DNA from 3 places in the Vreelandella neptunia genome. Region 1 is predicted to be linked to each of the others. Evidence: predicted binding sites of a transcription regulator. Region 1 holds the regulator's gene; each other region holds the start of a gene.

The links. The regulator LexA, encoded in region 1, represses DNA repair genes until DNA is damaged. The targets are predictions, from matches to a motif close to TACTGTNTANNTANACAGTA.
Region 2: SR894_RS03145 (LexA family protein) is a predicted target of LexA. The motif match lies at 2,352-2,371, and genes of this name have one in related genera.
Region 3: SR894_RS05885 (LexA family protein) is a predicted target of LexA. The motif match lies at 2,510-2,529, and genes of this name have one in related genera.

The regions. Positions count from the first base shown of each region.
Region 1 covers NZ_CP140255.1:1,998,852-2,008,570, forward strand. Annotated here, with positions in the region: gene ung (uracil-DNA glycosylase) at 1-241, shown strand, start outside; gene upp (uracil phosphoribosyltransferase) at 337-966, shown strand; gene SR894_RS09300 (uracil-xanthine permease family protein) at 1,054-2,286, shown strand; gene mobB (molybdopterin-guanine dinucleotide biosynthesis protein B) at 2,358-2,951, shown strand; gene moaC (cyclic pyranopterin monophosphate synthase MoaC) at 2,956-3,753, shown strand; gene moaE (molybdopterin synthase catalytic subunit MoaE) at 3,756-4,223, shown strand; gene SR894_RS09320 (ribonuclease J) at 4,257-5,867, opposite strand; gene purU (formyltetrahydrofolate deformylase) at 6,098-6,952, shown strand; gene SR894_RS09330 (energy-coupling factor ABC transporter permease) at 6,977-7,648, shown strand; gene lexA (transcriptional repressor LexA) at 7,821-8,501, opposite strand; gene SR894_RS09340 (TetR/AcrR family transcriptional regulator) at 8,913-9,605, shown strand; gene SR894_RS09345 (L,D-transpeptidase) at 9,583-9,719, shown strand, end outside.
Region 2 covers NZ_CP140255.1:658,612-668,330, forward strand. Annotated here, with positions in the region: gene SR894_RS03135 (sodium ion-translocating decarboxylase subunit beta) at 1-1,206, shown strand, start outside; gene SR894_RS03140 (IMPACT family protein) at 1,306-1,923, opposite strand; gene SR894_RS03145 (LexA family protein) at 1,923-2,303, opposite strand; gene ccmA (cytochrome c biogenesis heme-transporting ATPase CcmA) at 2,501-3,121, shown strand; gene ccmB (heme exporter protein CcmB) at 3,419-4,087, shown strand; gene SR894_RS03160 (heme ABC transporter permease) at 4,102-4,869, shown strand; gene ccmD (heme exporter protein CcmD) at 4,869-5,060, shown strand; gene ccmE (cytochrome c maturation protein CcmE) at 5,057-5,566, shown strand; gene SR894_RS03175 (heme lyase CcmF/NrfE family subunit) at 5,606-7,639, shown strand; gene SR894_RS03180 (DsbE family thiol:disulfide interchange protein) at 7,636-8,163, shown strand; gene SR894_RS03185 (cytochrome c-type biogenesis protein) at 8,154-8,624, shown strand; gene ccmI (c-type cytochrome biogenesis protein CcmI) at 8,621-9,719, shown strand, end outside.
Region 3 covers NZ_CP140255.1:1,274,870-1,284,588, reverse strand. Annotated here, with positions in the region: gene SR894_RS05900 (REP-associated tyrosine transposase) at 601-1,056, opposite strand; gene SR894_RS05895 (DUF4258 domain-containing protein) at 1,723-1,917, shown strand; gene SR894_RS05890 (DUF2283 domain-containing protein) at 1,979-2,170, shown strand; gene SR894_RS05885 (LexA family protein) at 2,553-2,996, shown strand; gene SR894_RS05880 (Y-family DNA polymerase) at 3,028-4,329, shown strand; gene SR894_RS05875 (LBF_2804 family protein) at 4,387-5,496, shown strand; gene SR894_RS05870 (sodium-dependent transporter) at 5,501-6,964, opposite strand; gene SR894_RS05865 (YbfB/YjiJ family MFS transporter) at 7,040-8,263, opposite strand; gene SR894_RS05860 (AtuA-related protein) at 9,058-9,414, opposite strand; gene SR894_RS05855 (acyclic terpene utilization AtuA family protein) at 9,401-9,719, opposite strand, start outside.

The DNA of each region.
Region 1 (9,719 bases):
CGCGATTGAAACCGTCAGCCAGCACGCGCCGCCGTGTGTGTTTCTGCTCTGGGGCAGTCATGCCCGCCAGAAGAAGGCACTGATCGACCAGGGGCGCCACTTGATACTGGAAGCCCCGCACCCTTCACCGCTTTCTGCGCACCGGGGTTTTTTTGGCACTCGGCATTTTTCCCAAGCCAATCAATTTCTGCAAGCGCAAGGGCGAGCACCTATCGAGTGGCAATTGCCGGAAACCCCTTAACCTTGTAAGTGGTTGCGGGTAGAATACGCGCAATTTTGTGCCTAGTTGATGCAACCTTGGTTGCCATTCTGAATCCCCTGCAGTGAGGAAGTCCCATGAGTGTTTACGCCATTAACCATCCGCTTGTACAACATAAGCTGGGTCTGATGCGCGAAGTTGACCTGAGCACTAAGAGCTTTCGTGAACTGGCAGGTGAAGTCGCCAAGCTGCTGACCTATGAAGCAACCAAAGGTCTTGAACTGGAAGATCATGAAATTCAGGGATGGAACGGTGAGCCAATTGCAACGCGTCGATTAAAAGGTAAAAAAGTCACCGTCGTACCGATTCTGCGTGCCGGGCTTGGCATGCTGGAAGGCGTAACGGATTTAATTCCGAGTGCGCGGGTAAGCGTTGTAGGTCTTTATCGTGATGAAGAGACGCTGCAGCCGGTGCCTTACTTTGCCAAGTTTGCCAACGATATCGAAGAGCGCATGGCGATCGTGATAGATCCCATGCTGGCCACCGGTGGTTCGATGGTCGCAACACTGGATATGCTGCGTGAGCGGGGCTGTGAGCATATGAAGGTGATCGTGCTCGTCGCCGCCCCTGAAGGTATCAAGCGGGTGCAGGACGCTTACCCCGATATTGAAATTTACACCGCCTCAATAGATGACCGCCTCGACGAAAATGGCTACATCGTCCCCGGATTGGGTGACGCTGGCGATAAGATTTTCGGAACGCGCTAAGCGTCCTTATATTGATTGCCCCTTACGCTTAGCGTCAGGGGCATTTTTTTGCACACCTGCTATTCAATAAACACTAGGAATTCACTTATGCGTGAAGCTGCCAGTCAGGCTGAGTCGTGGCCGAAAATCATCTTAACCGGCGCACAAATGCTGTTTGTAGCGTTTGGCGCCTTGGTGCTAGTACCGCTTTTGACAGGACTAGACCCAAGCGTTGCCCTGTTCACGGCTGGGGTGGGCACGCTGGTATTTCATGGGGTGACCAAGCAGAGCGTGCCGGTGTTTTTGGCCTCATCGTTTGCCTTTATAGCGCCTATCCAAGGCTCTGTGGCGAGCTTTGGAGTTTCGGCGACCATGGGTGGGCTAATGGCGGCGGGGCTGGTCTATGTGGCGATCTCACAGGCTGTGCGTTTAAAAGGCACTGCCTGGCTGCACCGTTTGCTGCCCGCCGTGGTGGTGGGGCCGGTGATTATGGTGATTGGCCTGGCGCTGGCGCCGGTGGCAGTTAGCATGGCGACCGGTGAAACCAGCGATAACATCGGTTATGGCGCAGCGATTTTCTTATCAATGACCAGCTTGCTGGTAACCCTGGTGCTGGCGGTATTTGGTCGCGGGCTACTTCGCCTTGTACCGATTATGGGCGGCATTGTCACGGGCTATTTGTTAGCGTTGTTGATGGGGGTGGTTGACTTTACGCCGGTGCACGAGGCGCAGTGGCTATCGATCCCCAGCTTTACCGCACCCAGTTTTCATTGGGCTGCCATTCTATTTATGATTCCGGTCGCTATTGCCCCAGCGGTAGAGCACATTGGTGATATGGTGGCGATTGGCTCAGTGACTCGCAAAAACTACCTGGAAAAGCCTGGCCTACACCGCACCCTGTTAGGCGACGGCTTGGCGACCAGCGTAGCAGCGCTATTCGGCGGACCGCCGAACACCACGTACTCGGAAGTCACCGGAGCGGTAACCCTCACTCGGGCGTTTAATCCCAAGTACATGATCGTTGCAGCGATTATTGCCATTGTGCTGGCGTTTGTGTCCAAGCTTGGCGCGCTGCTGCAAACCATTCCTGGGCCGGTAATGGGCGGTATAATGACGCTGTTGTTTGGTTCCATTGCGGTCGTCGGTATGAACACCCTGGTACGTGCCGGGCAGTCGCTGACGGCACCGCGCAATTTAGTCGTGGTTTCACTGATACTGGTGTTCGGGATTGGCGGCATGCAGTTTGGCGGTGGCCAGTTTACGCTCCAGGGCGTTAGTCTAGCCGCCTTGGTGGGTATTGTGTTGAACTGGCTATTACCCCGTGAGCAAGAGGGCGAGTAGAGTCATTCTCTATAACGCTGTGTGAAACGGTAGAACGGTAGCGTTTAGTGATTATCAGGAGTCTCGGCAGCATGGAAAACGAACTAACCGCATCCTTTCCAGTATTGGGGATTGCTGCCTGGAGCGGCACCGGAAAAACGACGCTGTTAGAGAAGCTGCTACCACGATTAGGCGAGTATGGCTTAAACGTCGCGGTGATTAAGCATGCTCACCATTCGTTTGATGTCGACCAGCCCGGCAAGGATAGTTATAAGCTGCGCAGCGCAGGTGCCGCACCGGTGCTAGTGGCTTCCCGTCAGCGGTTTGCGCTGATGCAGGAAACCCCCGGCCAGGATGAGCCTGATTTAGGCCAGTTAATTGCCATGATGGTGCCGCACAAACCTGACCTGGTGATTGTCGAGGGTTTCAAGGCTTGGCCGATTCCCAAGCTGGTGTTATACCGCGACGGGATTGGCGATGCGGCGATTTTAACCGGCCAGTGGGTTGAGGCCGTCGCGCTCAGTGCGCCACCGCCTATCGACCTGGCGGCTTCGGTGGCTCAGTTAGATCTAGACGATAGCGAAGCGGTTGCACAATGGGTAGTGACCTGGTTAAGCGCTAAAAACGATACGATGTCTTCAAAAAATACGTCTTCAAAACATATGCCTTCAAAACAGCAATGGTGAAAACATGCATCTGACCCACCTTAATACCCGTGGCGAAGCCAATATGGTGGACGTCGGCGATAAGCAGGAAACCCGCCGCGAAGCAGTCGCCTCGGGGCGCATTATCATGCAGCCTGAAACGCTGAAATTGCTTAGCGATGGTGAACTGCCCAAGGGCGATGTACTTGCTACCGCGCGGATTGCCGGTATCCAGGCTGCCAAGCGCACCCATGAGCTGATTCCGCTTTGCCATTCACTGGCGCTCTCCAAAGTATCGGTTGAGTTCGATATCGATGTGGCCGAATCCTGCGTTCATGTGACCTCGCTGTGTCGCTTGAATGGACGCACCGGGGTTGAAATGGAAGCCCTTACCGCCGTCTCAGTAGCCTGTTTGACGCTTTACGATATGTGCAAAGCGGTCGATAAAGGTATGCGTATTGAGGCCATCCAGCTCGATAGCAAGCAGGGTGGGCTGCGCGGCGACTATCAGCGTATGAGTGCCCAGGCTCCGATTGTTACCGGTGACGGTGTAGCCGGAGAAGTCAGCTTGGGCGAGCGCTGCCCTTCACCCTGTGTGCGGGTTAAGTTTTTAGCCGAACTACGCGAGCGGGTAGGCGAGAGTGAGGCCGTCGTGAGTCTTGATCAACTGGCTAGCCGCGACATTAGCGGATTAAAAGCCGCGCTGGCCGAGCAGGATAGTCGCTTTAAACAGCTTACCGACCAGCGTACGCTGTGTGCGATTAACCAGGTCATGGCCAATGACGAGGCTTTAGTGACCGATGATGACGAAGTGGCGTTTTTCCCGCCAGTAACAGGGGGGTGAGGGTGGATAATAAGCTGGATATTAAAGTAGTCATTCAAGCAGACCCGTTCTCAATGGCCTACGGCTATGACGATGCCTTGGCGGGGCGCAGCGATATTGGCGCAGTGGTGAGTTTTACCGGCCTTGTGCGTGATTTTAATGAAACGCCGGACGTCACAGGGTTAACGCTGGAGCACTACCCGGGCATGACCGAACGTACGCTGACGGAGATTGGTGAGCAGGCCTGGCAGCGCTGGTCGCTCCAGGCGGTACGAATCATTCACCGCGTCGGTTACCTGGGGCCCGGCGATCCGATTGTGCGCGTGCTGGTGGCTAGCGCGCATCGGCGTGAAGCGTTTGAAGCCTGCGATTTTATTATGGATTTTCTGAAAACCCAGGCGCCTTTCTGGAAGAAAGAGCACTCTACCCAGGGCGAGTATTGGGTCAAAGAGCGCCACTCCGACCAACAGGATGCCGCGCGGTGGGAATGAGTTTCCCGCGTCGCTGCTCGCAAAGACTTGGCGCTAGCGATTAGCCGCATTTTTCAAGATGGGTTGTTCGGGCATTTCGGCGGCCATAATCTGTAGGTGCACGTCGGGCAGGTGCTGCATATGCTCCGCTAACCAGTGAACCAAGCGGGGCTGCAATGCCTGGCGCAAGTCGGCAAGCGTCTCTGCAGCAATCTCATCAAGCTGATCGTCCAGCCAATCGCTAAAGCTATCTTCATCCAGCGGGCTGGCCCCCGAGGCATCCAGCATCAAGCGACCAATACGCGCCCATCCTGTCTCAGTAGCCGTCACCGGCAGCGCTAAGTATAAGCTGCCGCGACGGGCCTTGCTGGCGTCGTTTACCTCGAGGCCAGGGTGGGGTACCACACTGTTTTGACTGACAATGCAGGGCGGCTGCGGATAGCGCGCCTCACAGCGCAGCCCGTGGCTATCGAAGAAAATTAGATCACCATTCACCGGCGCTAGCGGCGCGCTAACGCCCAGCTGTTGGGCAATTGCCTGATGAGCCTGCTGGTGGCGCACTTCGCCATGCACTGGCATAAGATGCTTGGGTCTTACCCACTGGTAAAGCTTGATGAGCTCATCCTCAGCTGGATGCCCGGTGGCATGCAACTCAGGATGATTAACCTCGTCATAGATGCTGACACCTAAGTGCGCCAAGCGCTTTTTAAGCTGCTCAATGGGGCGCTCATTGCCGGGGATGGCTTTAGCCGAAAAGATGACGTTATCGCCCGGCTGAAGATCCACAAAAGGGTGCCGCCCCTGAGCTAGACGCTGTAGTGCAGCGCGGGGTTCACCCTGGCTGCCGGTGGCGATAATCACCACTTCATCCGGGGGGAGGTAACCTAAGTCATGATTGGGCACCAGCGGCGGTAAATCATCCATATAGCCAAGCCCACGTGCAACGCTGACCATGCGCTCCATAGAACGGCCCATCAAGCTGATGCGGCGGCCACATTGATGGGCTGCGCGCCCTATCGCTAACACCCGGGCAAGATTGCTGGCAAAGCAGGAGACCACTACGCGGCCCTGGCAGTTGCTGAGAGTTTTTGCCAGCGCCCGGGCGACGTCCCCCTCGCTGCCTGAGTGCCCGGGCATGGGGGCGTTAGTAGAATCGCCCACCACTAAATCAACTGGCGCAAGCGCCTTGAACTGGGCCGCGCTTATCGGCGTGCCGATGATCGGTTCAGGATCGAGTTTCCAGTCGCCGGTATGTAGAACGCGATAGCCTCCGGCCATCATGATCAGCGCACAGCTTTCGGGAATCGAGTGGGTTAAAAGCAGATAGCGCAGCGTAAATGGCCCGCTTTCCAACGCCTCGCCAGGTTCAATAACATGGATTGCTGCGCTGCTAAGCTGATGCTCGGCAAATTTTAGCCGCAACAGTCCGGCTGCCAGTGGGGTGGCATAAATGGGGCAGTTCCACATTGGCCAGAGCCAGGCGACCGCACCAATGTGGTCTTCGTGGCCATGGGTGATAAATAGCGCTTTGGGCACGATCCCTAGTGCTTTCGGCGTATCGAGATTGGGTACCTGCAGCGGCGAGTTGGGAAGATCCTGGCGGATCATCATGCCGCAGTCCACGGCTATCCAGTGCTCGTCATAGCCGTATAGCGTTAGATTCATTCCAATCTCACCGCAACCCCCCAGCGGCAAAATGCGCAGCGGTGGACGACGACGGGGACGAATTTGAACGCGTGATGAATGCATCTGTTATGAAAAACCTAAAAAGTAGTGACTTAACTATACGGGAAGGCAGGGGCGGCTAACAATCATCCTTGGCCTTCCGATACAATATGCAGCCTAAGCCGCTGGTTTGTCATAATTACCTTAGAAATAGGTCAAGAGTAGCTCACATGTCTCATTATTATCGTTTAGTGGTTTCCTGTCCTGATCGGGTAGGTATTGTTGCACGGGTTTCAAACTTTATTGCCCAGCAGGGTGGCTCCATCACCGAAGCCAGCCAGCACTCTGATTTAGAAACCGGCTGCTTTTTTATGCGCTATGAAATTCTGGCGGATTCGGTGGGTATGTCGGTGGAAGCACTGCGCGCGGCGTTTGAACCGGTGGCCAGCGAATTCAATATGCAGTGGTCACTGGTGGATACCCAGCAGCGTCGCCGCGTAGTGCTGATGGTGTCGCGGGAGTCACACTGCTTGGTAGATCTACTTTACCGCTGGCAGGCGGGTGAGCTGGATTGCGATATTGTTGGGGTTATCTCCAACCATGACGATATGCGTTCGCTGACCGAGTGGTACGGCATTCCTTACCACCATGTGCCGGTCGACCCCGACAATAAGCAAGCGTCGTTTGCCAAGGTTCAAGCTGAAATCGACAGCGCTCGCGCTGACTGCGTGGTGCTGGCGCGCTATATGCAAATACTGCCCCCCGAGCTGTGCGCGCGCTATGCGGGGCGAGTGATCAATATTCACCACAGCTTTTTGCCCTCTTTTGCCGGGGCTAAGCCTTACCATCAAGCCTACCAGCGTGGCGTTAAACTGATCGGCGCTACCTGTCACTATGTAACCGAGGAACTCGACGCAGGTCCTATCATCGAACAGGATATCCATCGTGTTAGCCACTGCCACACACCCACTGATCTAGTGCGCTTTGGACGTGATGTAGAAAAAGCCGTGCTCGCTCGGGGCTTGCGCTGGCACTTGGAAGATCGCGTGCTGGTGCACGGCAACAAGACAGTGGTATTTAGTTAACGCTCATCAACCCTAGAGGCCGCCATGTCATTTGCGCAAAGTGTACTAGCGCCCTGGGCGCTGCTGCTCACCTGGCTACTCTCGCTGGGCGTGATAGCGTGGACACTTTGGCGGCGGCCCTGGCAGGTATTGATCGAGGATACCGCGCTTCAGCACCGCTGGTTAGGCGCCACGCTGGCGGTGATGCTTATGTGGCAGCTTCGCGCGCAGGCGGTTGATTGGCTAACGCTGCACCTTGTCTTTACGGTATTGATGACACTGGTTTTTAAAGCGCCGTTAGCGCTGATCAGCAACGTGCTGATCAATATCGCCATGGTGGTGATTGGTCGCAATGAATGGATGTTGTTGGGGGCAAATGTGCTGGTTACCGGGATCGTTCCGGCGGCCGTTATTGGCACGGTATGGCGGCTGGTAGATCGCCGCCTGCCGGATAACTTGATGGTCTTTCTGTTTGCCTGCGGCTTTTTTGGCGCGGCGCTGGCAACGCTAGGGGGAGGTCTGGCGGCGGTAGTGCTGATTATCGTCGCAGGGACTGACCCTGAGGCGATCTACCTTGCCCAGGAGTACGCGCGCTTCCTGCCCTTGTTAATGCCTTCAGAGGCGTTTATTACCGGCATGCTGCTAAGTATTTTATTGGTCTATCACCCTAACTGGGTGGCCACCTTCAATGACCACCGCTATATCGACATGCAATAGTGTGGGGACTAGCAGCCTGTCGGGCTTGACCGATCGTCGCGAGAAGCACGGATTTTGAGCCAAATTTATCGATCGATTGAGGCGAATAGCGCGCTATTTAACGAAATCGATCGAATAAAGTTGGCCAAAATACCGGGATTCGCAGTAGATCAGTGTTAAGTCCGACAGGCTGCTAGCCGAGTGCCTGGCCGTTACCGCCTCGAATCACTCCGACTCCAACGCCTTCGATATCGAGGGATTGGGAGCGCAGGTCGATTTCAATGGGCGCAAAATCAGGGTTCTCTGCAAACAGCGTCACTTGATGCCCCTGGCGTTTGAAGCGTTTAACCGTTACTTCATCGTCTAAGCGGGCAACCACAATCTGGCCATCGCGCACTCGGTCGGTGCGATGAACCGCCAATAAATCACCCTCCAAAATGCCAATATCCTTCATGGAAAGCCCGCGCACACGCAGCAGGTAGTCAGCTTTGGGCGTGAAGTACTCAGCCGGTAGGGGGCAGTAACGATCAATATGTTCAGCGGCTAAAATGGGGCTTCCAGCGGCCACCTCACCGATCACTGGCAGGCCAGCGGGCAGGGGTTCAACGTTGGCAGCGGGTAACGCGGTGACTGCGCTATCGAGGGTCTCTTGAGGTTCCTGGTTGGGCAGGCGAATGCCTCGAGACGTGTTGCGGATAATGCGAATAACGCCTTTGCGTTCCAGCGCGCGCAGGTGCTCTTCAGCCGCATTGGGGGAGCGGAAGCCGAGTGCTTTGGCAATCTCAGCACGGGTAGGAGGGTAGCCAAATTCGCCCATAGTCTTAACGATAAAATCAAACACGTGCTGTTGGCGAGCGGTTAGCGGACGCGACATACCAGACTCCATAAATAGTGAATAGACAGTAACAAGCTAAATGTCGACTTAATCAATAAGTGTTTAAGTATACAGTATGTTCCTCTGTCCAGTATATGGCCTGTCAGTGCCTATCGACTATGTCTATACAATTTTCCTAAGAAACCTCTGATTAACTATTGCGCTCGACCATACGGCGTTAAAAATCGCCTCAAAATGCTCATTTACAACCCGTAAACTCCGCTTTTTCGTTGATTTTTGCCTTGTCTGGTCTTCGCTCATTACGTTAAACAGAGGCCCCTTAATCGTTTGAAACTAAGTTTCTGCTTATTTAACCTGCCACATTTTGTCAGTAAATCAAGCGTTGAGCCCACCAAGGTTATGGCATAGTATTTTGCTATGTTTTAAACACCTGTTTCCCTGGAGAGCGACATGGCTCAATCTGATACGGTGACCCGTATACTCGATACTGCTGAGGTGCTGTTTGCAGAGCGGGGTTTTGCCGAAACTTCGCTGCGCAACATCACTAGCAAAGCGCGCGTTAACCTGGCCGCTGTTAATTACCATTTTGGTTCCAAAAAAGCCCTGATTCAGGCCGTTTTTTCCCGCTATTTGGATCCTTTTACTCAGCGTTTTCATACCGCGCTGGATGAGCTGGAAGGCCAACACGCTGGTCGTGTTATTCCACTTGAAACACTGCTCGAAACCATGGCCACCACCGTTCTTGCGGTACCCGCCGAACGTAATAGCTTAAAAGTGTTCATGCGCTTGCTCGGTCTTGCCTACAGCCAGGCACAGGGGCATCTCAGGCGCTATATCCAGCAAGAGTATGGTGATGTGTTTACCCGCTTCACCGAGCTTGTACGTAAAGCAACGCCGGATCTGCCTGACGCTGAGCGCTTTTGGCGGCTACACTTTATGCTTGGGACGGTAATATTTACCCTTTCTGGCCTCGATGCACTGCGCGATATCGCGGAGAAGGATTACCACGAACAGGTCTCGGTGCGTGATTTGGTCAGACGCTTGCTTCCTGTCGTTGTGGCTGCCATGAATGCGCCGTTACCCATGACCCTTGAAGAAGCCAAACCTGAAGAAGGAAAACATGCGAACGCCTACGCTAGCTGAGCTACCTCCCACTGAGAATATCTGGCTGGAGATTGATACTACCCAACAGGCGCTGCGCTGTTGGCGAGGGCCTAAAGTGCTCCATGAGTGTGCAATCTCCTCCGGTGCTGCTGG
Region 2 (9,719 bases), 1.3 Mb from region 1:
GAGCCGCTGCTGCTGGTGCCGATTGGCTTTGGTGGCATTCTGGCCAATATCCCAGAGGCGGGGCTAGCGATTTCAGCGCTCGATCAAGCGATTGAGGTGGCGAAGCCCGCGGTGCTACAGCAGATAGCGGCAGCGCTGGGCGCGACGTTGGATCCGCTAGCGAACGCGGAAGCCTGGCGTGAATCGTTAAAAGCGATTGCCCACGACGGCGTTGCACCGGATCAGGTGCGCGCCGCACGTGACATTGCCGTGGGCGTCGGCTATAGCGATGGCATGCTTTACAACTTCTATAAAGTAGCGATTGGCTCGGGTATTGCCCCGCTGATTATCTTTATGGGCGTGGGTGCCATGACCGACTTCGGCCCGCTGTTGGCCAATCCGCGCACGCTGTTTTTAGGTGCGGCCGCTCAGTTTGGTATTTTTGCCACGCTGTTTGGTGCCGTGGCGCTAACCTCGATGGGCATCATGGATTTTTCGCTCAATCAGGCCGCCGCCATTGGTATTATTGGCGGTGCCGATGGGCCGACCTCCATCTACGTCTCCAGCGTGCTGGCGCCGGAGCTGCTGGGTGCTATCGCGGTGGCTGCCTACGCCTATATGGCCTTGGTGCCGCTGATACAGCCGCCCATCATGCGTCTGCTGACCACCGACAAAGAACGTCAAATCAAGATGACCCAGCTGCGCCCTGTTTCCAAGCTGGAAAAAGTGGTCTTCCCGCTGATGCTGTTGATTTTGGTCGCGCTGTTTCTGCCCGATGCAGCACCGCTGCTGGGCATGTTCTGCTTCGGTAATCTGATGCGTGAGTGCGGCGTAGTCGAACGCTTGTCGGATACTGCGCAAAACGCCTTGATCAATATCGTGACGATTATTCTGGGGCTGTCGGTAGGCTCCAAGCTGATGGCCGAGAGCTTTCTGGCGTTTGAGACGCTGGGGATATTAGGTCTGGGCATTGTCGCCTTTGGTATCGGCACGGCTGCCGGAGTATTGATGGCCAAGTTGATGAACCTGGTGAGCAAAATGCCCATCAACCCATTGATCGGTGCCGCGGGCGTTTCCGCCGTGCCTATGGCGGCGCGGGTGGCGAATAAGGTGGGGCTGGAGTCCAACCCGCATAATTTCCTGCTGATGCACGCCATGGGCCCCAATGTGGCCGGTGTTATTGGGTCGGCAGTCGCAGCCGGGGTAATGATTAAATACCTGGGTTAATACTTAATGGGCTAATGCTTAACGAGTGACCAAATGAGCGCGGCGTACTGACACTTTCAGTATGCCGCGTTTTTTTGATGGGCTATTTCGATGGGCTATCTAGTGGGTGAGAATGTCGATAGCGCTCTTCAGGCGGTTTTCTAACGGGGCAAGATCAAGCGGACAGTCCCTTGGCCAGCCTATGGTCAGGCGAACGCCATCACCATCGTAGTCGGCTTGCTCAATAGGGATGTCGTGCTCTTCGCACCAGCCGCGGGCAATCGCTTCATTGGCAAAGGTAAGGCGCAGAGTGTAGGTGTCGCGCTCAACCACTTCCCGGGTAGCAAGTGTCTCAAGGGCATGGCTAACTGCCTGAGCGTAGGCGCGGGCTAAGCCGCCGGTGCCGAGCTTGGTGCCGCCAAAATAACGAATGACCACACAGCCGATCTGGCCCAGTTGGCTCCCCTGGAGTACCTGATACATGGGGCGGCCAGCGGTGCCGCCAGGCTCGCCATCATCGGAAAAGCCAATCAGGTTTTGCTCGCCGGGTGGCCCGGCAATGTAGGCAGTGCAGTGGTGGCTGGCATTAGGGTGCGCGGTTTTTGCCGCATTCAGCAGATTAGTGAATGCGTTAATATCGGGAGCGTGGCAGATCCAGGTGATAAATTGGCTCTTTTCTACTTCAATGTCAGCCGTATGCCATGACCCTGTGGGTAGCTCGGGAACCCGATAGCGCATTAATGCTCCGTGAAGGTAGTCTCACTTTTCACACCCATTACCATGCCGAGTACCTGAATATCCCGGTTGTGCAAAAATAGCGCTGGCTGCAAAGTATCTTCTGGCCATAGCTCCACGCCAAAGCGGCTGATAGTGAGCTGTCTCAAGGCGATTGTTTGCTGGTTTATTTCGGCAACGGCAGTTTCTGTCTGGGTATCGTGTTGATATCGCCGGATAATAATGACATCGCCATCGAACAAGTTGCAATCACACAGTGCATTGCCACGCACTTTGAGTGCATAGGTGTTGCGTCGGGTAACGCTAGGTGCCATCGCGTATGGGCGCGGTGCAGGTTGTCTACGGCCGAACGTAGCGGTAGGTGCTGCCATCGATAGGGTCATTATGAAATCTCCATTGCATGTTTTTTCATACAGTGGTTTTCATTGTAGACCTGTTTTTGCATACAGTGCTAGAGGTAATTGGTCTTAAGGCATCTTGACGGAGATCACGCTGCGACCCAGCGCCGCATTGTGTGAGTGGCGAGAAAGGGGCTTTACGTGTAGAGTTCGACGCGAAATCAATATGCCAGGAGAGACGCTTGAGCCTGTGTCTACAAGCCCGACAGCTTGCCTGTGAACGCGACGATCGTTGGCTGTTTCAAGGGTTGGATCTTGATATTCGCAGTGGTGAAATTGTGCGTATTGAGGGCCCCAATGGCAGTGGTAAAACCAGCCTGCTAAAAATTCTCTCCGGGCAGCTCAGCGACTATCAGGGCGAGCTGTTCTGGAATGGCGCTGCGATGAACGAGGCGCGTGAACATTTTCTGGCAAATTTGCTCTATTTAGGACACGCCCCAGGCATTAAGTCAGGGCTTTCCCCGTTAGAAAATTTAGCCTGGTATCAGGCGTTGAGCGGGGAGAACAGTAATGAAGAGCAGCGCCTGGATGCCCTTGAAGGGGTTGGTTTGGCAGGCTTTGAAGACGTGCCCTCCGGGCAACTCTCGGCAGGTCAGCAGCGCCGTGTAGCGCTGGCGCGCTTAACGTTAACACCGCGCGCCCTATGGGTACTGGATGAACCCTTTACCGCGATAGATCGACACGGCGTCGCTGATCTAGAGAAACAGCTGGTTGCCCATGCTCAGGCAGGGGGCTGCGTGCTGGTAACGACACACCACGAGTTAACCGCTTCACCGTTGCTCAGACGGATATCCCTAGGGTAGAAAGCAGGACTATCTCAGTTGGAAATAGCGGCTTAAATAACTCTCAACAACGTGGTGCCAGGGGAGGTTGAAGCGAGGGTCTTTTGTCATGGACGACAAAAGTAGCGCCCAAGGAGGGGTTTACAGCGCCCTCGCGGAAACCTTCACTGGTACCGATGCTTATCTAGGGGAGAGGAGAGAGGGTTGCACAGCTCTTTACATGGCGCTTCAAATAGCTCTTCACATGGCTCTTCACAAAGCTCGGAGACCCCTCAACAGGTTTCAGCAGTGCCACTGCGTGAGCATAATGGTGGGCTAATGACCGCAGTGAAGGCCACGCTCGTGCGTGACTTAACGCTATTGCTAAGACGCCGTGGCGAAGTGCTCAACCCGCTGGTGTTTTTTGCCCTGGTGATCACGCTGTTCCCGATCGCTATTTCGCCCGACCCTGAGCTGTTAGCGGTGATTGCTCCAGGTTTGCTGTGGGTCGCAGCTTTGTTAGCCGCGCTGCTTTCACTGGATAGCCTGTTTCGTAGCGATTATGACGATGGCAGTTTGGAGCAACTGCTATTGGCGCCGCAGTCGTTAGTCGCGCTAAGTTTGGCCAAAGTGGCCGTGCACTGGCTGCTCACGGGTCTACCGTTGGCGCTGATGGCGCCGATATTGGGTATTATGCTGGCGCTGCCGGCGGGCAGCTACGCCGTGCTGGCGCTGTCGCTTGCACTGGGTACGGCAAGCTTGAGTTTGATTGGTGCCATCGGTGCAGCGCTAACCGTTGGCCTGGCACGGGGCGGAGTGCTGCTCTCGCTACTGGTGCTACCGCTGTACATCCCGGTACTTATTTTTGGCGCAGGTGCGGTGCAGGCGGCCATTTTCGGAGAGGGTGTCTCCGCACACCTGGCTATCCTGGGCGCGCTGCTCGCCGCCTCACTCATGTTGGCGCCGTGGGCGATTGCCGCATCGCTGCGTATCAGTATTAACGGTTAAGGACAGGACACGCTATGTGGGCCTTTATACATAAGCTGGGATCACCCAAGTGGTTCTACGGCATTAGTGCCAAATTACAGCCCTGGTTTTGGAGCGCGGCGGCGCTGTTGATCGTCACTGGCTCGCTGTGGGGGTTGGCGTTTGCCCCTGCAGATTACCAGCAGGGTAATAGCTTCCGAATTATTTACGTCCATGTGCCAGCGGCTTTTTTGGCTCAGTCTATTTTTATTGCCATGGCGGTTTCCGGCCTGGTGTTTATGGTCTGGAAAATCAAAATTGCCGATATGGCTGCGGCGGTGATGGCGCCTCTTGGCGCGGCCATGACCTTTGTCGCGCTATTTTCCGGCGCCGTATGGGGCGTGCCCACTTGGGGAACCTGGTGGATGTGGGATGCACGACTGACGTCAATGCTGATTCTGCTGTTTTTGTACTTGGGTGTCATTGCGCTGCGTGGGGCTTTTACCAGCCGCGATAGCGCCTCACGGGCAGCCTCGGTGCTGGCCATGGTGGGTGTGATCAATATTCCCATCATCAAATACTCGGTGGACTGGTGGTACACCCTGCACCAGCCCGCTTCGTTTACGCTGACCTCGCGCCCGGCCATGCCTACTGAAATGTGGCTGCCTCTGGTCATTATGGTGCTGGGTTTCTACTGCTTTTTCATTGCCTTAACGCTAATGCGCACACGCAGTGAAATTTTGCGCCGCGAAGCTAACAAACGCTGGGTACAGGAACTGGTGACCGGCCAAGTGGTGAAAGTACCGGCAGAGGAGATCCGCTAATGGCATTTGACTCATTTTCCGAATTTCTCGCCATGGGTGGTCACGCGCCTTATGTATGGTCTGCCTGGGGCGTGACTGCGCTACTGCTGCTCGTCACCGTATGGCATGCGCGTGCTGAACAGCGCCAACTGATCAAAGGCTTGAAACGCCGTGCAAGACGCGCAAATAGCGCAAGGGGGAACGCCCAATGACGCCTAAACGTAAACAGAAACTCTTTATTATTCTGGGGCTTGTGTCGCTGGCCGCGATCGCTGTGGGGCTGACCTTGTACGCGCTGCGCGCTAACATCAATTTGTTTTTTAGCCCGGTACAGATCGCCCAGGGTGACGCGCCAATGGAGCGGCAGATTCGCGCCGGTGGCATGGTGAAAGAGGGCTCGGTCTCCCGTGACCCCGAAAGCCTGGACGTCGAGTTTGTCGTCACCGATTACGTCGATGACCTGGAGGTCTACTACAGCGGCATCTTGCCCGACCTGTTCCGCGAAGGCCAAGGCGTGGTGGTAGTTGGTGAGCTTCAGGCCGATGGGCGTCTGTACGCCGATAAGGTGCTTGCGCGCCACGACGAGAACTATATGCCCCCTGAAGTCGCCCAGGCGCTTGAAGAGGCAGGCTATTCGCCAGCCGACTATCAGGCCAAAGCTGCCGAGGTGGGTAAACGCCTGGACGAAGAAGGCGTACCCCAAGCAAGTGAATACTAGTTTCCGTCCCTCAGGGTTGGCAACAAAGCCGGAGCACACATGCTTATTAAATTAATCCCTGAAATTGGCCACTTCGCCCTGATTATTGCGCTGCTGATGGCGGCAGTGCAGGCGGTAATGCCCCTGGCCGGTGCGGCGACTCGACGCCCACTGTGGATGGCCTATGGTCAGCCCATGGCGGTGGGGCAGTTTGTGTTTATTGCCATTGCCTACGCCTGTTTGACCGCCAGCTATATGCTGGACGACTTTAGCGTGGCGAACGTGGCCAACAACTCCAACTCGCTGCTGCCCTGGTACTACAAGTTCAGCGCGGTGTGGGGCAACCATGAAGGGTCGGTGCTGCTGTGGAGCTTTATGCTCGCGGGCTGGGGGTTTGCGGCCAGCCTATTTACCGGCAATCTGCCGCGGGATATGGTCGCGCGGGTAATGGGCGTGATGGGCATGGTTTGTGTCGGCTTCTTACTGTTTATTCTGATGACATCGAATCCCTTCGAGCGGCTACTGCCCGATATGCCCCAGGATGGCGCCGACCTTAACCCATTGCTGCAAGACTTCGGGCTAGTAGTTCATCCGCCGATGCTCTACATGGGCTATGTGGGCTTTTCCGTGGTCTTTGCGTTTGCCATTGCGGCGCTAATGGGCGGGCGTTTAGATGCAGCCTGGACTCGCTGGGCAAGACCTTGGACGAATCTGGCCTGGGCGTTCCTGACCGTGGGTATCGCGCTGGGCAGCTGGTGGGCCTATTACGAGCTTGGCTGGGGTGGCTGGTGGTTCTGGGATCCGGTCGAAAACGCTTCACTGCTGCCCTGGCTGACGGGAACCGCGCTGGTTCACTCGCTAGCGGTCACCGAGAAGCGCGGCTCGTTTAAAAGCTGGACCGTACTGCTGGCGATCTCGACCTTCTCACTGTCGCTAATGGGCACTTTCCTGGTGCGCTCTGGGGTGCTGACCTCGGTGCATGCGTTTGCCAACGACCCGGCCCGCGGTTTCTTTATCCTGATGCTGCTGGCCATTACGGTAACGCTGTCGTTGCTGGTGTTTGCCCTACGCGCACCGCGGGTGAGTCATAAAGTAGGCTTTAACTGGCTCTCCCGGGATGCGCTGCTTCTGGTTAATAATATCTTTCTGGTGATTATGACCGTCACCGTGCTACTGGGTACCGTCTATCCGCTGATTCTGGATTCTCTGGGACTGGGGAAAATCAGCGTGGGCCCGCCTTACTTTAATGCCCTGTTTGTGCCGCTTACCGTGTTGATGTGTATCTTTATGGGGCTCGGCTCGGTAACACGCTGGAAGAGCATGGCGGCAAGGGATCTGATTCGGAAACTGTGGCTAGCAGGTGTGGCCGCATTGGTGATCGGTATATTAATGCCGCTGCTCTACCGCGGCGAGTGGAACCTGTTTGTCTCCCTGGGCATTGTCTCTGCGCTCTGGATTGTGCTGCCAATGATGCGGGATGTGTTCGATAAAACCCGCCACGCCAGCTCGTTTTTGGCCGGTGTACGTAAGCTCTCCCTGGCTTACTGGGGCATGGTGCTGGGGCACGTAGGTGTTGCGGTCACTATCGTCGGCGTGACCGTAGTGTCCAACTATAATATTGAGCGCAATGTGCGCATGTCGCCGGGCACCACGGTCGAAGTCGCGGGCTATCAGTTCACCATGACCGAGTTAACCGAGCGTCGCGGCGCTAACTTCCTGGCGGACACCTCGATTCTACAAGTACAGCGCGGCGACTCAGGCCGCAGCTTTACCATGCGGCCCGAAAAGCGCCTCTACCTGGCCACCGGTATGCCGATGACGCAAGTGGCCCTGCGTCCAGGGCTGTTTCGCGACCTCTATGTAGCCATGGGTGAGAACCTCGGCGATGGCAGTTGGGCAATGCGGGTACAGTATAAGCCGTTCGTCCGATGGCTCTGGCTGGGCGCACTGCTAATGGCGTTCGGCGGTGTATTGGCGGTGCTCGACAAGCGCTACCGCCGCACCGCAGCCAGCCGTGAAGCGCCCAAAGTGGCCAGCCAAGGCGATAGTGCTCAGAACAGTGCTCAAAATAGCGCACAGGAGGCCACGGTATGAAGCGACGGCTACTGCTATTACTGCTGCCGGTGTGCTTTTTAGGTCTGGCGCTGTTCTTTTACCAAGGCCTCTCGCTGGATCCCTCCCAGCGAGATTCAGCGCTGATGGCGCGGGAGTTCCCAACCTTTGAAGCCACCACGCTGCGTGATGAAAATCGCCGCGTTGACCAAACGCTGTTAGAGGGCGAAGTGACCCTGGTGAATGTGTGGGGCGAGTGGTGCCCCGCCTGTAAGCAGGAGATGCCGCAACTGCTTGAACTGGCAGATAACGGCATTCGCATGGTCGGGGTTAACTACCGGGATACCCGCGAGAAAGGCATGCAGTTTCTCAGTGAATTTGGCGATCCGTTTGAAGTTAATATTTTTGATCCGGAAGGCGAGCTAGGGTTTGATCTTGGCGTCTACGGCGCCCCGGAGACGTTCCTGGTCGATGCTGACGGGGTCATTCGCTATCACCATAAAGGCTACATATCTCCGCAAGACGTGCGCGAGCGAATTCTTCCGGAGGTGGAAAAATGGCGCTAATGCGAACCATGGCAGCGCTACTACTGCTGGTCATAGCGTTTGGCGCAGCGGCGGGTGGTATCGAACTGCGCGAATTCGACGACCCGGTCATGGAGAAGCGCTATCACGATTTAACCGCCTCCATGCGCTGTCCGCTGTGTGAAAACCAAGCCATTGACGATTCCGACGCCCCCATTTCAGGAGATATGCGCGATCGGGTTTATCAACTGCTGCAAGAAGGGCAGTCGGATATCGAAATTATCAACCATATGGTGCAGCGGTTTGGCGAATATATTCTCTACAACCCGCGTTTAGAGAGCCGTACTTATCTGCTTTGGGGCTTGCCCATCGCCCTGGTGCTGCTAGGCGTTATCGTGGTCGTACTGATGGTGCGCGCCCGCCGCAACGCCTCTGCTAAAGCGTTGAGCGCCGAAGAGCGCCAGCGTATAGACGCGCTGACTAACCGTAAGAGGTCTTCATGACGCTGCTCTGGATAGCCATTGCCATTCTACTGCTCCCCGCGCTGTGGCTGCTGGTTTCACCGCTAAGAAAGGCGCGTGCACTGCATGACCAGCAGCGTGATTTTGAAGCCAACGACACCTCCGCCGAGCAGAACGTGGCGATTTTCAAGCGTCGCTTGGCATCACTGGAAGCGGCTCTTGAACGCGGGGACATAGATGCCGCACGCTTTGAGGAAGACCGGCTGGAACTTGAGCGCAGTCTGCTAGAAGACACTGCTTTTCGCGAGCGTCGGCCGCTAAAGGCTGCCAGCGCCGGCCGTATTGTCGTGCCTGTGGTGATGCTCGCTGTTGTCGCTGTTAGCGTCATTTGGTATCAGCAAAAGGGCGCTGAGGGCGACCTGGTGCTACTGGCCGTGCAGCAAGAAGTTCAGAACGACCCTGAGGGATCGCTTGCCATGTACATCGAGCGCATGGAGGAGCAGGCCGAACGCCAGCCGGATAATCCCAATGTTTGGAGCGAGCTGTTTCCGCTCTACCGTGAAACCGGACAAATGCCCAAGGCGGTGGACGCCCTGGAGCGCCTGATCGAGATTGAAGGGCGTATTCCACCGCTGCTGGCGCAGTTGGCACAAATTCGTTTCTTTATGGCTGAGCGCGAGCTTACCGACGAAGTACAAGCGTTGGTCGATGAGACCTTGGAGCAAGACCCCCGCCAGCCCACCGTGCTGGGATTACTGGGTATTAATGCCTTCGACAACGGCGATTACGAGCAGGCTATAGACCACTGGCGCCGGGCGATTGCCAATATCGAGGATCCTAATACAGTGTCCTCGCTGCGCGACGGCATTCGCGTGGCTCAGGAGCGCTTGGGCGTTGAACCTGAAGAAACCGTCGCTGAGGGCACCGGCATTCGTGTCCGTGTCTCGCTGGATGAAGAGCTCGTTGGGCGCGTAGATGACGATGCCAGTGTCTTTATCACCGCCCGCGATATTGAAGGCGAGTTGCCGCCCCTGGCCGTGGTGCGGGCGCAAGTATCCGAGCTGCCCATGACCGTGACGCTAGATAACAGTGCTGCGATGTCCCCCCAGGCGCAAATCTCCCAGGTACAGGAAGCCC
Region 3 (9,719 bases), 720 kb from region 1:
CATTCCTATTTCCAATTTGGTCACTGCATATAAGGAAGGCAGCTGTGGGAGGGAGCTTTAGCTCGCGACTGTTCTGGCTGCCAACCCCATTCGACTAAGAGGTGCCAGTGGCACCCTTCGCCCGCTAAAGCGGCCTCCTACAATAAACTGCCAGCCTGATAGCGTCCCTTGTGGGAGGGAGCTTTAGCTCGCGACTGTTCTGGCTGCCAACCCCATTCGACTAAGAGGTGCCAGTGGCACCCTTCGCCCGCTAAAGCGCCCTCCTACAATAAACTGCCAGCCTGATAGCGCCCCTTGTGGGAGGGAGCTTTAGCTCGCGACTGTTCTGGCTGCCAGTCTCATCCGACTGAGGGGTGCCTGTGGCACCCTTCGCGCGCTGAAGCGCCCTCCCACAATAAACTGCCAGCCTGATAGCGTCCCTTGTGGGAGGGAGCTTTAGCTCGCGACTGTTCTGGCTGCCAGTCTCATCCGACTGAGGGGTGCCTGTGGCACCCTTCGCGCGCTGAAGCGCCCTCCCACAATAAACTGCCAGCCTGATAGCGTCCCTTGTGGGAGGGAGCTTTAGCTCGCGACCATCCGAGCTTCCAGTTCAAATGGAATCTAAAGCCAAGCTGCATTCCAAAAGCTGTAGTGGTTAATATTGGCGACAAGTCCTGCTCTTAAAGGGTTACCAACTATGTAGCGGGCAACAGCTTTTATATCTTCCTCTTTACGAATCATTCGATCATGAAAGCCATCCTGCCAAATACGCTCTCCAACGCCTAAGGAGACATAGCTTTTATAACGACGTACAGCTTCCGAGAGCTCGCCATTAAGCTGCAATAGCCAATGTATATGGTCAGGCATTACAACATAGGAAAGCGTGTTTGCAACCAGTGTGACACGGGGTTGATAGAAACTTTTGGAAGCAGAACAGGCATGCTCAAACGAGAGAAAGTAAGGATAGCGTTTTCGGGTAGCAACGGTGATCAAGTAGTGACCACCCTCTATGGAATACCTACCACGCCTCAGCGCACGGCTATTCTGCATTTTCTTAAAGCCCCAAACGATGATCATGCTCGGCAGCAACCTTAAAACCTAACTTTAACTCGCTAAAACTAAAGCTTTCAACCTTCTCAATGCTCTATAAGAATCAGCTTTAGTTCGCGAACACTTAAACTTCCAGCCCCCCAGTTCGCCCGCTAAAGCGGCCTCCCACAATATGCTCCCAGCCTAATAGCCCCCTTGTAGGAGGCAGCTTTAGCTCGCGACCCTTCAAGCTTCTTGCTCCCCCGTTCGCCCGCTAAAGCGGCCTCCCACAATATGCTTCCAGCCTGATAGCCCCCTTGCAGGAGGCAGCTTTAGCTCGCGACCCTCCAAGCTTCTTGCTCCCCCGTTCGCCCGCTAAAGCGGCCTCCCACAACATGCTTCCAGCCTGATAGCCCCCTTGTAGGAGGCAGCTTTAGCTCGCGGCCCTTCAAGCTTCTTGCTCCCCCGTTCGCCCGCTAAAGCGGCCTCCCACAACATGCTTCCAGCCTGATAGCCCCCTTGTAGGAGGCAGCTTTAGCTCGCGACCCTTCAAGCTTCCAGCCCCTCGTTCGCCCGCTGAAGCGGCCTCCCACAACATACATTCAGCTCTGTGGCTATATGCTATTCTCATCTGTTAAATGCTTTGCTTCTTCAATAAAACTATTGATGTACAAAAAAGTGTATCCATGACATCTAGCCCAGGGCGCGGTTGTAATGTATTCCAATCGTTTTAAGCGCAATGTGCACGTTACACGCCACGCGCGGGAACGTATGCAGCAAAGGGAAATTGATGAAGCACAGCTATGTGAGCTGCTAGAAACGGGTGAAACCCGCTATAAAGATCAAGCCAGGCTATGGATCGCTAAGCGTTCGCTCAGCGCACCGACAATCTTGTCTGTGCTGCAGTAGTATTAGAAAATCAGCTAATTGTAAAAACAGTGATGCACCATTTTGAATGGGAGGAAATGTCATGAGAACGACCTATGATGAGGCCGATGATATTTTGGTACTCCATTTATCCGAGAAGCCGATCACGAAAGAGGTTTCTCAAGATTGGCATACGCATATCAGCTATGCAGAAGACGGCTCAATTGCTGAAATTGTTATTTTGGATGCATCAAAGCAAGGTGCTTGGCCTTTGCTAAAAAGCCATGCTGCCTAAAGTCCAGTAACCTAATCACTGGGAGATAGCTCTAACTCGCAGCCATCCGAGCTTCCAGCCTGATAACCCCCTTTGTGGGAAGCAGCTTTAGCTCGCGACCCTTCAAGCTTCCAGCCAAACACCCCTATTCGCCCGCTGAAGCGGCCTCCCACAATAAACTGCCGGCCTGATAGCGCCCCTTGTGGGAGATAGCTTTAGCTCGCGACCCTTCAAGCTTCCGGCCGAATACCCTGTTCGCCCGCTGAAGCGGCCTCCTACAATAAACTGCCAGCCTGATAGCGCCCCTTGTGGGAGATAGCCTTAGCTCGCGACCCTTGCATTTTCCTTCGCCCTGCAAAATACTGTATATTTATACAATACACCAAGAATCAGGATGCCGACGATGCCGGGCCAGTCAGCTCACTTTACGCCAGCCTTGCCGTTAAGCTCTCAGCCGTTGCCTTATTTAACCTTTATGGGCCGCGCTGGTTTTAGCGGCTTTCCTTCGCCTGCTCAGGATTACGAGCCATGCACGCTGGATCTCAATACACGCCTGGTTAAAAATCCCACCGCAACGTTTTATGTCACCGCCACCGGCGACAGCATGGAGGGCTGGGGGATTTTTGAAGGCGACCTGCTGATTGTTGACCGCAGTATTGAGCCGCGCCTGGGGCATATTTTGGTCGCTATGCTGGAGGGCGAGGCGTTGGTTAAACGCTACGCGCTTTACCGGGGCACACCGCACCTCTGTTCGAGCCACCCAAACTACCCGCCGCTGCCCCTTGAAAGCAGCGACTGCCAGCTTTGGGGCGTGGTGCGCGCGGTGGTGCATGAGTACTTACGTTGAACAAGCTACTTACGTTGATTGAGAGGTGGCGATGATCGGTCTCGTCGATGCCAACAACTTCTATGTCAGCTGCGAGCGGGTTTTTCAGCCCAAGCTGGAAGGTAGACCTGTGGGGGTGATGTCAAACAACGACGGCTGCGTGATCGCCCGCTCAGCGGAGTTGAAAGCGCTGGATATCCCCATGGGCACACCCGCCTTCAAGCTTGAAGGGCTGCGCCGGCGCGGCGAGATCCATCTTCTGTCGTCTAACTATGAGCTCTACGGCGATATGTCGGGGCGGCTGACTCAACTGCTACGCGATGCCTGTCCAGAGGTTGCGCCCTACTCGATAGATGAGATGTTCGTCTATCTGGAAGGGTTAACCACAGAGCAGTGTGAGGGGCTGGGGCGGGAATTACGCCAGCGTATCCGCCGCTATTTGGGGTTACCGGTCTGTATTGGGCTGGCCCCCACCCATACGCTCGCCAAACTGGCCAATCACCTTGCCAAGCAAGCCCCTCACTACCAAGGCGTTTGCTTGCTTAATGGGCAGGATCACACTACGGAGGCGTTGCTCAAACGGACGCCGGTGGGCAGTGTATGGGGCGTCGGCCACCGGCTTGCCGAGCGTTTGGCCATTGGCGGTGTTAATACCGCCTGGGACTTGCGCGAAAGCAATGAAAAACAGCTCCGCAAGCGCTTCTCGGTGGTGCTAGCACGCACCGCGCTAGAGCTACGCGGCGTACCCTGTTTGGAGATGAACGCGTTAGATAAGCCCCGCGAGCGCATTATGACATCTCGCTCTTTCGGACAACCGACCGGTGTGTTTGCAGAGGTGCATAACGCGCTGCGCCGTCACGCGCAGCGCAGCGCTGAAAAACTTCGCGAGCAGCGCAGTTTAGCCCGTGCGGTGATGGTATTTCTCAACACTAACCGTCATCGTCGCGATCAGTTGCAATACTTCCCGCAGGAGCTGATCGCCCTGCCCTCACCCAGCGACGATACCCGGGTGATCCTTGATGCCGTCCGCCAAGGTCTTGAGCGGATTCATCGCCCCCGCTACCAATTTATGAAGGCCGGCGTAATGCTGCTGGATTTAGTAGATGCCGAACAGTACCAAATGTCGTTACTGCATCAACCTGCCCGCGATCGCCACCCGTTTTTGATGGCCACCATTGATCAGATCAACCAGCGCATGGGGCAAGGCACAATCAGCTTTGGCATGACGAATGCACCAGCCGCCTGGCAGTTACGCTGCGCCCATCGCTCTAATCGCTTTACCACACGCTGGGACGAACTAATGAAAGTGGGCACTCACCCAGGCGCTATCGATGCGTGTAGTTCGCGTACGTAACCGTTACCCTAGCGTTTATCGGATTTAACGGACGCCAACGCAGGAAGCGCTTTTTTCATGTCTCTGACTCGGCCAGATAAAGAGTACGCCCCAGCCCCTGGCTTAGCGCAGCGTTGGGCTAGCCGCTATGTACAGCGCTATTTACGCCGCCACCCGGCACTTGATTCTCCCGACCCACATGCCTTGAAGCGAGCACGGCGCTGGATCATCGCCTGGGCAGCGCTCGCGGGCCTGATTTCCGGCACCCTGATTGGCAGCGCCGAATGGTGGATGCGGGAATTTGCCACCGGCCACTGGGAGAACATGAATTTAAGGGAGCAACTTCCCTACTGGGCTGGCTATCTGGCCGTAGCAGGCGTTGTAACCGCACTGGAGATCGGCTTTTTATACTGGAACGCGCTGCGCGGCGTAGCGAATATTACCCGCTTGGCAGGTCTACGTTATGGGCAAACGGAAACGTTGGAGCCCGATATTCAGCTGACTGTTCACGGTGTTTCCCGGTCGGCGTTGGAGTATCCCAGCCCGGGTAGCCTTATTTATGGCGTCGATCCCCACGCCTACCTGCATGGTTGGAAGCTCACGCTTAAAGCGCTGCTTTATCGCTTAAAAATCAGCTTAAGCAGCTTTCTGCTGCGTTTACTGCTGCGTCGGCTATTGGGACGACTGACGCTGCGCGGTTTTCTGCCCGTATTAACCGGGCCGCTATACGCCGTATGGAACGCCTGGATTGCCGCACGCATTATTCAAGAAGCTTATTTACAGGCCCGTGGCCCCGCCCTGGTTAAGCACTTGATGGAAACGCTAACGAACAGCGATGAACACACCCGACGCCTAGTGGTCCAGGGCGTTGGCGAGCTTATTATGCGCAACCAACACCCCCACCCCAACCTGGTGCTGCTGTTGGCTCGCCTGCTGAATAGCCTGCCTGATAAACCACAGGCGATAGACGTTGATTGGCCAGCCGCGCTACAGGACTATGCGCAACTTACGGGTGAGTCACGTAAAGGACTGCTTAATGCACTTACCCAGGCGACGCTACTGAGCGGCACCTACAAAGGCTCACGCAAGCGGTTCTTAACAGAGGTGTTTGCAACCTGCCAAACGCCGCTGCGCAGCGATGAGGTCAAAGCTCAGCAGCAGCGTTTGTTTTCGGGGCAAGTGCCGTAGCGTATTACGCTGTTTTCAGCGCTTGGCGCAGCCGCGGGCTTAACGTTTCGCCCAGCACCACCATGGCGATCAGAATCGCCAAGAGCCACGGCCAGTGCACTGAAAACGTCACGCTATAAAGCCCTAGCACGTTGGCAAAAATCACCAGAATACCGAGCGGACTGACATAGCGAGCCATCAGCAGCCATAGCGCATAAAGGCGCGGGTTAAGGCCAAGCTCATCGCGCATGATATTGATGTTGAGCACAAAGCCCGCCATCACGACCGTGCCCAGGCCACCCAGCGGCATCAGCCAGCGTGACGTCAGGTAGTCTAGCCAGTCAAAGAACGTCTTACCCGCCAGCGTCCAATCGGCGCCGACATTAAACGAGAGCATCGCCGCCGTGCTGATCAACCACAGCACAATGCCCGTGCTCCACGCCGCCGAACGCCGCGAGAAGCCTTTGCTATCGCATAGCCACGATATCGTCGCTTCGACCATGGATATCGAAGAGGTGAGCGCGGCCATAGAGAGCATGATAAAGAAAAGAATGCCAAACAGAGTACCTAGCGGCATCGCTTGAAACGCAATGGGCAGGCTCATAAAGATCAGCCCCGGGCCCTCTCCAGGATCCATGCCATTGGCAAAAATAACCGGGAAAATGGCCAGCCCCGCCATCAGCGCAACCACCGTATCCGCCAAGGCAACGCCGAGCGTTGTACGGGCAATCGAGGTGTCTTTGGGCAGATAACTGCCGTAGGTCATGATCGCGCCAGCAGCCAACGAAAGCGTAAAGAACGCATGTCCCAACGCCGCCAGCATCCCCTCGCTGGATAGACTGCCGGTGTTAAACGAGAACAGAAACGCAAAGGCATCGCTAAAGCCGCCGGAGAATGCGCCAAACACAATCAGTACCAGTAGCATGATCACCAGGCCGGGCATCATCCAGCGGACGTTTTTCTCAATCCCCTCCTGTACACCTTTACCAACAATGACCATGGTCGCCAGCGTTACCAGCGTGCTCCAGAAACCTAGATTCCAGGGGTTGGCATTATTAGCGCCAAACACGGCCGCCAGTTCCTCAACGGTGCCGCCGCTCAAACCGCCGGTGAGCATTTTCCAGAGATACGAGAACGACCAGCCCGCCACCACGACATAAAATGATAGGATCATAAAGCCGCATAGCATCGACATCCAACCAAACAGCGACCACGCCGATGAACGCCCAGACTCGTTCACTACCCGGCGTACGGCATCAATTGGACTACCGCGGCCACGCCGCCCAAAGGCGATTTCGGCCATCATGACCGGTACACCCACAGCCAGGATACACAGCAGATAAACCAGCACGAAGGCACCGCCGCCGTACTCCCCCGTCATATAGGGGAATTTCCAGATATTGCCCAGCCCTACCGCAGAACCGGTGGCTGCCAACATAAATCCCCAGCGGCCTAGCCACTGGGTACGAGGTTGCCCAGAAGTGGTCATTTGCGCAGTTATCCTGTCTAAAAAAGCCGCCTATCCTAGAGGATTTTGCGGGCAAAGCCCACCAGGCCCCGGCCCCTAGGCGTACACCGAGGCTTTGGCTGCGGCATCCAAGCGCTGGGCGGTTTGATCTACCCGGCGCAAACAGGCCAGCAGCACGACGCCAAGCGTAACAAAACCGCCCGCCAGCCATAGTCCAACGCCATAATGGCCAGAGGCTTCAGCTAACATACCGGTTAACGCCGGGGCGCATATCTGGGCGGCGCCGTATGCCAGCGTCATCTGCCCCATTAATCGAGCAGGGCTGGCGGGATAGAGCCTGCCCGCCATTGTCAGCACTAAGCTGACACAGCCAAGGAAGGTGCCGCCATAGAGTACGGCGCTTAGCAGCACCACCGCTGCATTCGCGGTAATGGCTGGGAGCACAATACCAATAACTTGAATGCTCATAGCGATCATCAGTGCCATTAAATAGCCCACTCGACGGGCGACTAAATCCCATAGCATGACGGCAGGCGCAGCGGCTAAACCGGCCAGGGCGAACGTCCAGTTGCCCATCCCAGCCAGCAACGGCTCACGCTCAACGATGGCAACTAAGAAGGTAGCGCTGATGACATAGCCGTAACCGGCGCAGAAGTAGGCGGCGAGCATCCAGCGCATAAAAGTTCGTGTTGGCGGCATAGCGGTTCGGCTACTTGCCACGTGAGCCCCCGCTAGCGGCCTTTCCGGCCGCGGCAGCCAGCGCCAGGCAGGCACCAGCAGCACGGCACCCAGCAGGCTAAAGCCCCACCATTGGGTCTGCCAGCTAAAGGAAAACTGGAGCATCATCTCAACAGCCACCGCCGCGACAATCATGCCTAGCCCCAAACCGGCAAAATGAATTCCCAGCTCGCCGCGCTGGCGATGTTGGATTAACCAGTGAAGAATCAGCCCTGACGCTAATAGCATTGCAGCGCTGCTTGAAAGACCCGCCAGAAAGCGCAACCCTGCCCAAACCCAGAAGTGATCGGTAAGCGCCATACCCGCCGTCGTGATTACCGCCAGGATTAAACCACAGCGAAATAGCGTGTCTTTAATATAAATACTGCGAATAGAGGCGGCCAGCACTGCCCCCAGCATATAGCCCGCGTAGTTAACCGCGGCCAGCCAGCCGCCATCGGCGTCTCCCATCCAGGTCTGCTGCTGCATCACCGGTAGCAATGGGGTATAGGCAAAGCGCGCGATGCCAACACATAATATTTGGCTAAAAACGCCCGCCATCAGCACTTTGAAGCGCTGGGCACCTAGCGTTGCAACGGTCATGGGGCTGCTCCTGAACGGCTCTTTAACGACGACTTAGCGAGCGTTATGTTAATGACTCTTCGTCATTCGATATAGAGTTATTGCTGCCAAGCTGAAAGTTGACCTGTGGGAGGGAGCTTTAGCTCGCGCCCCTTCAAGCTTTCTGCCTACCCCCTCTTCGCCCGCTAAAGCGGCCTCCCACAACATGCTTCCAGCCTGCTGGCGCCCCTTGTGGGAGGTAGCTTTAGCTCGCGACCCTTCAAGCTTTCTGCCTACCCCCTCTTCGCCCGCTGAAGCGGCCTCCCACAATATGCTTCCAGCCTGAGAGCGCCCCTTGTGGGAGGGAGCTTTAGCTCGCTCCCCTTCAAGCTTTCTGCCTACCCCCTCTTCGCCCGCTAAAGCGGCCTCCCACAACATGCTTCCAGCTTGAGAGTACCTCTCGTGGGAGGTAGCTTTAGCTCACGACCCTTCAAGCTTTCTGCCTGCTCCCCCGTTCGCCCGCTGAAGCGGCCTCCCACAATATGCTTCCAGCCGGAGAGCGCCCCTTGTGGGAGAGAGCTTTAGCTCGCGACCCTTCAAGCTTTCTGCCTGCTCCCCCGTTCGCCCGCTAAAGCGGCCTCCCACAATATGCTTCCAGCCTGAGAGCGCCCCTTGTGGGAAGCGGCCTCCCACAATATGCTTCCAGCCTGAGAGTGCCTCTCGTGGGAGGGAGCTTTAGCTCACGACCCTTCAAGCTTTCTGCCTGCTCCCCCGTTCGCCCGCTGAAGTGGCCTCCCACAAAAAATGGTGGGCTTAGTGGGTTCGACCTGAACCGTCTAGCTCGCATCGACCTCCATGCTTAACAGCAAAAACGATAGCGTTTTGCCATGCCCGTCCAAGTTGAGCGCGCCATTAACACCACCCTGCAGCACGTCATCAATCACGAAGTTCATGCCCGCCAAATTGGGCAAAGGGTAGCGCCGCACTCGGCTGGCACCGCGGTGAGCAAACAGCGCCAGCACCCGCTCCTCGGTTACCTGCTCCAGTAAGGTGGTGTAGTGGTCTGGGTCATAGGCAAACAGTGCCACATTCAGGCGTTCCCCCTTATCACCTGCTCGGGCGTGGGCGAGTTGGTGAAGAGCGACTGAGGTATCCGAGCGCACCGCCGTTTGCGTGGGTTCAGCTTGCAGCATAACGTTCACTCCTGCGTTCGCCGAGCGGCGACGATTCAAACAGACTGGCATGGGGATGAATATCGCTACGCTTTACCAAATAAGAGGCGGTAAACACTCGCCTTTGAAATTGACGCCGCACGCCGCCGCCACCCGCGGGCCCGGCACAATAAAGCGCCAATAGCTCTTGGGTGGCACGGGCTACCCAGCGCCGCTCGCTGTGCTCGGCCGCCAGTCGCAGCCGATAATCGCCGCTGGCGGAGGCTGAAGCGCTACGCTGCAGCTCACCGCTATCGCTATCGAATACGCTGGCCAGGCCAATGATA